2 linked regions of the Indioceanicola profundi genome follow. The protein of the gene in region 2 interacts with the protein of the main gene of each other region in a pairwise test. Links are inferred from orthologs where the notes say so. Each region holds a gene or a part of one and is shown on either strand. Other genes may lie near its edges.

Region 1 (4,232 bases), 2.6 Mb from region 2 along the record:
ATGTTCCGGCGCCGTCCCGCCACATGCCCGGCCCGGCCGCCACCGGCCCGGCTCCCACCTTCCGCCTTCTCTCCCGCTCCGGCACCGCGCCCAGCGAGGAGGAAGCCCGCCGCAATCCGCGCGCCCGGTCGTCCCGGCTACGCGCAGCGGAGCGTACCGACGCTCCGGCCTGGACCACAGGAGACGCCGCATGATCGGCAAGTCCATTCTCATCTGGATCGGCCTCGCCGGTACCGCGAGCGTGATCCTCTACCAGACCAGCTACCGCGTGCAGGAGCAGGCGGACGAGCTTGCCAAGCTGAACCGCCAGATCGTGGCGGAGCAGGAGGCCATCCAGGTCCTGCGGGCCGAGTGGGCCTATCTGAACGATCCCGTGCGCCTGGAACGGCTGGTGGCGGAGCACACCGTGCTTGGCCCCACCAAGGTCGAGCAGATCGTCACGCTGGATCAGCTTCCGCTGAAGCCGATGCCGGGCATCGAGGAGGGACAGCCGCCTGCCCTGCTGTCCTCCGCCCCGGTGCGCAAGCCGGACGCGAAGCCGTCCGGCCCGGTGGTGCTGGCCACCTATGGCGGCGATTTGAGCTATGGAGCGGCCCGATGACCGATGCCGACCTGACGCTGACCGGCTTCGACATGGCCGGACTGGACCGCATGCAGCAGCAACGCCCGCGTGAGCCGCGCGTGCGCCTCCAGTCCAAGAACGCCACGGCTCTGGAGCAGGGGCGCAGCCGCCTGATCCTGACCGCGGCCTTCTTCGCCATGGCGTTCGGCGCTGTCGGGTTGAAGCTGATGGACGCCACGATCCTGGCCGGCGGGCAGGAGCCCGGCGCCACCCGCGCCGCAAGCGCCGTGGCGCCGCAGAGCCGGGCAGATATCGTGGACCGGAACGGCGTGCTGCTGGCGACTTCGCTCGCCACGGCTTCGCTCTATGCCGATCCCAAGCTGGTGATCGACCCGCAGGAGGCGACCGCCAAGCTGGTCCAGGTCCTGCCCGAGCTGGACCGTCAGGCCCTGCTGGCCTCCCTCAAGGAAGACAAGCGCTTCGTCTGGATCAAGCGGAACCTCACGCCGAAGCAGCAGTACGAGGTGAACCGCCTCGGGATTCCCGGGCTGGCGTTCCAGCGGGAGGAGCGGCGGATCTATCCGCAGGGCAGTCTGGCGGCCCATGTCGTCGGCTTCAGCGGCGTCGATAATGTCGGCCTGATGGGGATTGAGCAACGCTTCGACAAGCAGTTGAAGGAGACGCAGGGACCGCTGCAGCTCTCCATCGATGTCCGCCTTCAGCATATCCTGCGCAAGGAGATCCAGGTCACGCTGGACGAGTTCCGTGCCATCGGCGGGGCCGGCATGGTCATGGACGTGCATACTGGCGAGCTGCTGGCCATGGTCAGCCTGCCGGACTTCGACCCGCACTCCCCGCCTCCGCCCATCGAGGAGCAGGATCTGGACCCGCGCTTCAACCGCAACACGCTCGGCGTGTACGAGGCCGGTTCGACCTTCAAGATATTCAACACGGCCATGGCGCTGGAGTCGGGGCAGGTTCGGCTGCGCGACAGCTTTGACGCCACCCGCTCCATCCGCATCGGCCGCCACAGCATCAGCGACTACCATCCCGAGAACCGCTGGATGGACGTCGTCGACATCTTCAAGCACTCCTCCAATGTCGGTTCCGTCCGCATGGCGGAGCGGATCGGGCCGGCGGCGCAGAAGGAGTTCATGAGCAAGGTCGGCTTCACCCGGCCGGTTCCGCTGGAATTGCCTGAACTCGGCTGGCCCATCGTGCCGAATCCCTGGCGCGAGGTGAACATGATGACCATCAGCTTCGGTCACGGAATGTCCGTGAGCCCGCTGCACGTCGTCACCGCCGCGGCCGGCGTCATCAATGACGGCATGGGCGTCGCGCCCACCCTGCTGAAGCGCGACAGGGAAGAGCCGATCGCCGGCAACCGCCTCGTGTCCGAGCGCGTCTCCGACACCATGCGCCGCCTGATGCGTATGGTGGTGACCGACGGCACCGCGAGAAAGGCCGACGCACCGGGCTATCTGGTCGGCGGCAAGACCGGCACGGCGGAGAAGGTAAAGCGCGGCGGCTATGCCAAGAAGGCCCTGATCACCAGCTTTGTCGGCGCCTTCCCGATGAACGATCCGCGTTACGTCGTCTACGTCATGGTCGACGAACCGAAGCCGTCCAAGAACAGCTTCGGCTTCGCCACCGCCGGCTGGACCGCCGCTCCCACCGTCGGCCGCATCGTCAGCCAGATCGGCCCGCTGCTCGGCGTTAAGCCGCAGGACGCAACTTCGCCCGATGTCGTCCATGCCCTTGCCATCAATCCGCAGGAGATTGCACCCCGGACCCCGGCGATGACGCCGCAGATGGCCGCCTTTCCCACGGAAGGCCGCTGATGAAGAGATTGTCGGAACTCATGGCCTCACGTACTGAAATCGCTGTATCGGCGTTGGCGCTCGAACGCGATCCACCGATCGCGGCCCTGACCGCCGATAGCCGGAAGGTGGTGCCCGGAGCGCTGTTCGCAGCGCTGCCGGGCACAGTGCATGATGGGCGGGCCTATATTCCGGCAGCCATAGACAAGGGCGCTGTCGCCATCCTGGCGCCGAAGGGCACCGCCCTTCCGCCGGGCGCGGAGCATGTGGCGCTGATCGAGGACATCAATCCCCGCCGCCGGCTTGCCCTGCTGGCTGCCGCCTTCCACGGCGCGCAGCCGGCCCATATCGCCGCCGTGACCGGCACCAACGGAAAAACCAGCACCGCCCAGTTCACCCGCCAGATCTGGGCCCATCTGGGCCACAAGGCTGGGGCCATGGGAACGCTTGGGCTGGTGGCGCCGGGCTTTCCGCAATCGGGCAGCCTGACCACCCCCGACCCCATCGCCCTGCACGCCACGCTGGCGGAGGTGGCGAAGGCCGGGGTGACCCATCTGGCCATGGAAGCGTCCAGCCACGGGCTGGACCAGTTCCGGCTGGATGGCGTGCTGGTCAAGGCCGCCGGCTTCACCAACCTGACCCGCGACCACCTGGACTATCACGGCACCATGGAGGCCTATTTCCAGGCCAAGGCCATGCTGTTCGAGCGTGTGATGCCGCAGGGCGCCGTGGCGGTGCTGAACGCCGACATCCCGGAGTTCGACCGGCTGGCCGCCCTGTGCCACAAGCGCAAGCAGACGGTGATCGGTTTCGGCGAGCAGGGCCGCGAACTGAAGGTGCTGTCCATCACCCCCCTTCCCCACGGCCAGGCCGTGGAGCTGGAGGTCATGGGGCAGCGCCGCACGATCGAGATGCCGCTGGTCGGGCGCTTCCAGGTCTGGAATGCGCTCTGCGCCCTGGGCCTTGCCATCGGGACCGGCGAGGATGGTGCCAAGGCCTTGGAAGCTTTGGAAAATCTGGAAGTGGTACGGGGCCGTCTGGAATTGGCGGCGCGTCCCAAAAATGACTCCGCCATCTACGTCGATTACGCCCATACACCCGACGGCCTGGAAACGGTTCTGAAAGCCTTGCGGCCACATACCACGGGACGTCTGCATGTGGTGTTCGGCTGCGGCGGCGACCGGGACCGCGGCAAGCGCCCCATGATGGGGGAGATCGCCGCGCGTCTGGCCGACCGGGTCATCGTGACCGACGACAACCCGCGTACCGAATCCGCCGCCGCCATCCGCGCGGAGGTGATGGCCGGCTGTCCGTCCGCCACCGAGGTGGACGACCGTGCGAAGGCCATCGCCATGGCGGTGGAGGAGTTGGGGTCCGGCGATGTGCTGGTGATCGCCGGAAAGGGGCATGAGCAGGGGCAGATCATAGGGACCGAGGTCCGCCCCTTCGATGATGCGATGGTGGCGAGAGCCGCGGTCGCGCAACAGGGCACTTGACGGGGGACAGCAGATGAAGACGCAGTCCGGCACCGACATCCTGTGGACCGCGGCCGATGCCGCGGCCGCCACCAATGGCCGCCATCCGATTGCGCGAACGGCCGGGCATTGGATGGCGACGGGTGTTTCGATCGACAGCCGAACCGTTGCGCCCGGCGACCTGTTCATCGCGCTGAAGGGTCCGAACTTCGACGGCCATGCCTATGTGAAGGACGCCCTGGCCAAGGGCGCCGCGGCCGCCCTCGTCTCCGCGGTGCCGGAGGGGGTGCAGGCCAACGCGCCGCTGCTGCTGGTGGACGACACCCAGGCGGCACTGGAGGATCTGGGCCGCGTCGCCCGCCTGAACGCCGAAGG
Region 2 (5,247 bases):
GTCGGGCGACGTGTTCGGCAACGGCATGCTTCTGTCGAAGCATATCCGCCTGCTGGCCGCCTTCGACCACCGCCACATCTTCCTGGACCCCAACCCCGATCCGGAGACGAGCTGGGCGGAGCGCCAGCGCCTGTTCGACCTGCCGCGGTCGAGCTGGGCGGATTACGACGCCTCCCTGATTTCCCCCGGCGGCGGGGTGTTCGACCGCAAGGCCAAGTCGATCCAGATTTCCCCCCAGATCAAGGCGCTGCTCGGCCTCGCCTCCGACCGGCCGACGCCCACCGACCTGATGCGCGCCATCCTGCGCGCACCGGCCGACCTGCTCTGGCTGGGCGGCATCGGCACCTATGTGAAGTCGTCGGACGAGGTGAATGCCGAAGTCGGCGACAAGGCCAACGATGCCATCCGCGTCGATGCCGACGAGCTGCGGGTCAAGGTGGTGGGCGAAGGGGCGAATCTCGGTTTCACCCAGCGCGGCCGTATCGAGGCGGCGATGGGCGGGGTGCGGCTCAACACCGACGCCATCGACAATTCCGCCGGCGTCGACACCTCCGACCACGAGGTGAACATCAAGATCCTGCTGCGCGACGTCATGGACCAGGGCGGGATGAGCCTGGCCCAGCGCGACACGCTGCTGTCGGAGATGACGGACGAGGTCGCGCGCCTCGTCCTGGCGCATAATTACAAGCAGACCCAGGCGCTGACCGTGGCGCAGGCGACGGCCACCGAAAGCCTGGAGGATCAGGCCCGCTTCATGCGCAGCATGGAAAAGGCCGGCAAGCTGTCCCGCGCCATCGAGTTCCTGCCCGATGACGAGGAGGTGGCCGCCCGCGCCCAGCAGGGCCGCGGCCTGACCCGGCCGGAGCTGGCGGTGCTGCTGGCCTATGCCAAGATCGACCTGTTCGAGAAGACCCTGGCGGGCGAGCTGCCGGACGATCCCAAGCTGGCCGACGATCTGCGCCGCTACTTCCCCGTTCCCCTGCAGGAGCGCTTCCCCGACGCCATCAGCCGCCACCAGCTCCGCCGCGAGATCATCTGCACCGTGGCCACCAACGCCATGGTCAACCGCGTCGGCCCCACCTTCGTGTGGGAGATGGTGGAGCAGACCGGCCGGTCGGAGGGCGATGTCGCCCGCGCCTACATCGTGGTGCGGGAGGCATTCGGGCTGCTCCGCACCTGGGACGGGATCGAGGCGCTGGACAATGTGGTGCCGGCCGCCGTGCAGACCGGCATGGTCCTGGCCACCAACCGGCTGATGCGCCGGGCCATCCCCTGGCTGCTGGTCAATGGCAGGCACCCGCTGGACATCCAGGCGGAGGTGGACCGGCTGCTGCCCACGGTGGAGGCGCTCGCGGCCTCCCTGGACGGCATCCTGTCGGAAGCGGCGCGCGAGGCGCTGAAGGCGCAGGCGGCGGAGCTGGTCGCGGCCGGCGTCCCGGAGGAGCTGGCGCGCCGGATCGCGGCATTGCCGGTGCTGGCGGCGGCCACCGACGTGGCCGACATCGCCCGCGCCACCGGCCGGTCGGCGCAGGAGGTGGCGGCCCTCTACTTCGCGCAGGGCGAACGGTTCGGCTTCGACTGGCTGCGCCAAAGGGCGGCCAATGTGAAGGCGGAGAACCACTGGCAGCGCCAAGCCGCCAGCGCCATCGCGGATGAGCTCTGGATGCTCCAGGCCAGGCTCGCCACCCGCACCCTGACGGAGGGGCCGAAGGCATCCGGGCCGGAAGCCGTAGCGGAACTGACCGCCGCCTTCGTCGCCGGCTGCCCCGGCCCGGTGGAGCGCGTCCAGACCCTGCTGGGCGAACTCCACGCCGTCACCTCCGTGGACATCGCCATGCTGGCCGTGGCCACCCGCCAGCTCCGCGCACTTGTGGCGGCATAAAGAAAACGTAGGTCGGTCACGCGTAGCGTGGCCGACTTCCTTCGGGTCTATTCGATGTAGAGCGGCGCTGTAATGTCGGCCGGGCTTTGCCCGACCGACCTACGTGTACTGGCGCTCCAGGCGGCTGAAAATGCTGTAGGTCGGTCACGCGCAGCGTGGCCGACTTCCCTCGTCCCTATCTGGTGAAAATCCGTTTTGTAGAGTCGGCTACGTTTTCGGCAGCACGCACCCCGCCAGCCCCTCCCGGCGGACGATGGCGGCGCGGCGTTCCAGGATGCCGGTCCGGTTGCGGACATAGGGGCCGGGCTTGGATGCGCTCCATTTCAGCGGGCTGGGCAGCACGGCGGCCAGGGCCGCAGCCTCCCGACGCGTGAGATCGGCGGCGGCCTTGCCGAAATGGCTACGGGCCGCGGCTTCGGCGCCATAGATGCCGTCGCCCCACTCCACGATGTTCAGATAGACCTCCATCACCCTGGCCTTGGGCCAGAGCAGCTCCACCCAGATGGTGAACCACGCCTCCAGCCCCTTGCGCAGCCAGGTGCGGGATGGCCAGAGGAAGGCATTCTTGGCCGTCTGCATGGAGATGGTGCTGCCGCCGCGCATGCGCCCGCCCTCCTGGTTTTCCGCCCAGGCCGCGCGCACGGCGTCCCAGTCGATGCCGGCATGCTGGCAGAAGCGGCTGTCCTCCGCCCCGATGACGGCGTGGACGAGGTTGGGGGAGATGCGATCCAGCGGCACCCACTCCTTGCGCATCGGGGCCGCCCCTTCCAGTGCGCGGATCGGCATCAGCAGCGTCCAGCCCACCGGCACCATCCGGTAGGCCGCCACCCACAGGATGCTGAGCAGCACCAGCCCTATCAGCAGCAGGGCGGTCCAGCGGAAGAGCCGTCGCAGCATGGGTGTCCGGTCCGTTTCGAATTTGCATCGCGCGAAGGGGTGGGCTCCATTCTAACGCGCCCGATCGTCCGCGGGTGCCGATCAGTGGAGGTTTTGGATGTACAAGCTCTTCTACAATCCCGGAATGGCCAGCCTCGCCCCCCATATCGCGCTGGAGGAGATCGGCGCGGATTATGAGCTGGTGCGGGTGGACACCGCTGCGGGAGAGCACAGGACGGCCGCATATCTTGCCCTGAACCCGACGGGCCGCATCCCGACCCTGCTGGAAGGCGGGCAGCCGGTCTTCGAGACGGCGGCGATCCTGCTGTATCTGGCCGACCGCCATCCGGAAGCCGGGCTGATCCCGGCGGTCGGCACCATGGAACGGGGGCTGGCCTGCCAGTGGCTGGTCCATCTGGCCAACACGGTCCATCCCGCCTTCGTCTGCTTCTATTATCCCGAGCGCCACGTCGCCGATCCCGCCAACGTGGCCGATGTGAAGGCGACGGCGGAGCAGCGGCTGAACCTCATGTTCGACCTGCTGGACGCGGAGCTGGAAAAACGGAACTGGTTGGGCGGGGATGCCTACGGCGTTGCCGACATCTTCCTGTTCATGATGGTCCGCTGGGGCCGCAACTTCCAGCACCGCCCGCCGCGGCTGCTGCCCAATCTCGGCGCCCATGCCGCCCGGATGATGTCCCGCCCGGCGGTCCGGCGCGCCTTCGAGCGGGAGGGGCTGGCGGAGCCGTATTTCTGAGCATGAAAAAAGGGCCGTCCCTTGCGGGACGGCCCGAACGTCATGGAACGGAAACGGTCGATCAGTTGCCGCCGCTGGCGGTGCTCAGGTCACGGACCGGAGCCGCATTGTCGTCCTCGGCATCGGGGACGAGCTGCGCCTCGGACGGGTCGGAACCCTCGCCCGGGGTCACCTGGGTAGCGCCCTCGCCCATGCCTTCGGACGCGGCGCCGGTGCTTCCCATGCTGCTGCTGCCGGAGGCGGAGCCGCCCATGCCGACCTCGGACTCCAGATCGACGCCGAGGGCGGAGACGGTCTGCTCATCCAGCTCACCGGTCGCGTCGATGTTCTCGGCTTCCTGGAAGGAGCGCAGGGCCTCCTTGGTGTTCGGGCCCCAGATGCCGTCGGCATCCAGATCCTGGCCCTGCTCGCTCAGCGCCTGCTGAACCTGACGGATCTGCTGGCTGTCGAGCTGCTGGCCATTATAGGTCGGCGGCTCCATGCTGGCCTGAGCCGAACCAGAGCTGCTGCCCGAACCCGAGGCGGCCATGCCGGTGGAACCAGTGGACCCGCTGGAACCGGTGGCGTCGCTCATGCCCGCGCCGGCGGTCGAGCCGGTGCCGACATTCGTGTCCGTGCCGCCGGTCGAGGCTTGGTCGCCCATGCCGCCCGCCGGGCCGCCCGGCGCGCCGGCCGTGTCCGCACCGCTGACGCTGCTGGAGCCGCCCATGCCGCCGGTGGCGCTGGAGGGGGCGTCAACCTCGGGGTCGGCGTGCGACCCGCCCATGGACCCTCCGGCCGTGGCGCCGGTGGTGCCGGCCGTGCCGGTGGTGCCCATGGAACCGGAATCCGTGGAGGTGCCGCCCTGCTGCGCCATTGCGCCGCCAGCGAAAAGAGCCGCAGCGGCGATCGTGGTGACCAGAAGCTTGGACTTCATGGTGATTCCTTCCTCAGTTGTGCGGCTGACGCCGATGCGCGGCCGCTTCAATCGCTTCGTGCATGCCCAACAGGATTTCCCGTATTTCCTCACGTACCACCTTGGTGTGGGGTGGTGACCTTTTGTGGCATGCGGGTCGGGCTCTGCTGCTTCTGGATGACTGGCAACCGGCGGCGGGGCCGGGCAGCGACAAGTGCGGGCGTTCCCGCTTTGTTGGTGTACGGTAAAGGCCGGCCCCCTATACTCCCGCGCCATGACGCTGACGCCAGACCTCCACCGCCCGGCTCCCGCCCATTCCGGGCGCCGCCTGCTGCTGCCGCCCGCACCGGCGCTGGTGGTGGGGGCGCGCCATGCCACTCTGGTGACCCCCGACGGGGAGGTGGAGGTGCTGGAGCCGGAGGCGGCGGCCCGGCGGCTGCGCGACGATCCCCCCATCCTGTGCCATGCGCGCGCCGTGGCCCGGCGGTTGCGCACCGATCCTTTCCGCGCCTACGACGTGCTGGAGCTGTTCGCCTTCGTCCGGCCCGCCCGCTTCTGCCTGCCGACCCCGAAGGGGCTGGCGGAGGCGCTGGGCCTGGACATGCCGCAGGATGCGGAAGGGGAGGCGGTGGCGGTGGTGGACGCCGCCCGCGCCCTGCTGACGGAGCTGATGGACCCGCACCGCAAGGACCGGTCGGATGCCGCCGGCATCGCCTTCGCCATGGGCCGGGCCGGCTGGGGCTGGGGGCCGGCGGTGCTCGCCGCACTCGGCCGGCCGGATGGCGGCGGGGACCCGCGCCGCTCCCTGATGGTGTGGGGCCAGCTCAAGGAATGGCA

Evidence for each region. Proteins that work in one complex are often made in the same cells at the same time.
Region 1: the proteins of mtgA (region 2) and DOL89_RS03240 interact in binary tests that used the Escherichia coli proteins (3 or more experiments, as listed by UniProt). The link is inferred for Indioceanicola profundi from one-to-one orthologs.

The regions. Positions count from the first base shown.
Region 1 is NZ_CP030126.1:671,334-675,565, reverse strand. What follows is about bases 1-3,000. They hold DOL89_RS03240 (peptidoglycan D,D-transpeptidase FtsI family protein), read left to right. Parts: upstream 1-597; coding sequence 598-2,403; downstream 2,404-3,000. Other genes in these bases: DOL89_RS03235 (UDP-N-acetylmuramoyl-L-alanyl-D-glutamate--2,6-diaminopimelate ligase), read left to right, coding at 2,403-3,000; ftsL (cell division protein FtsL), read left to right, coding at 191-601; rsmH (16S rRNA (cytosine(1402)-N(4))-methyltransferase RsmH), read left to right, coding at 1-194. Outside these bases: more of DOL89_RS03235, read left to right, coding at 3,001-3,878; DOL89_RS03230 (UDP-N-acetylmuramoylalanyl-D-glutamyl-2,6-diaminopimelate--D-alanyl-D-alanine ligase), read left to right, coding at 3,892-4,232. UniProt on the Escherichia coli protein: Essential cell division protein that catalyzes cross-linking of the peptidoglycan cell wall at the division septum. Required for localization of FtsN.
Region 2 is NZ_CP030126.1:3,273,172-3,278,418, forward strand. Bases 935-3,716 are described here. They hold mtgA (monofunctional biosynthetic peptidoglycan transglycosylase), read right to left. Parts: upstream 2,780-3,716; coding sequence 2,090-2,779; downstream 935-2,089. Other genes in these bases: DOL89_RS15675 (NAD-glutamate dehydrogenase), read left to right, coding at 935-1,882; DOL89_RS15685 (glutathione S-transferase family protein), read left to right, coding at 2,877-3,515; DOL89_RS15690 (peptidoglycan-binding domain-containing protein), read right to left, coding at 3,577-3,716. Also shown: more of DOL89_RS15675, read left to right, coding at 1-934; more of DOL89_RS15690, read right to left, coding at 3,717-4,431; DOL89_RS15695 (ATP-dependent DNA helicase), read left to right, coding at 4,685-5,247. UniProt on the Escherichia coli protein: Peptidoglycan polymerase that catalyzes glycan chain elongation from lipid-linked precursors. May play a role in peptidoglycan assembly during cell division in collaboration with other cell division proteins.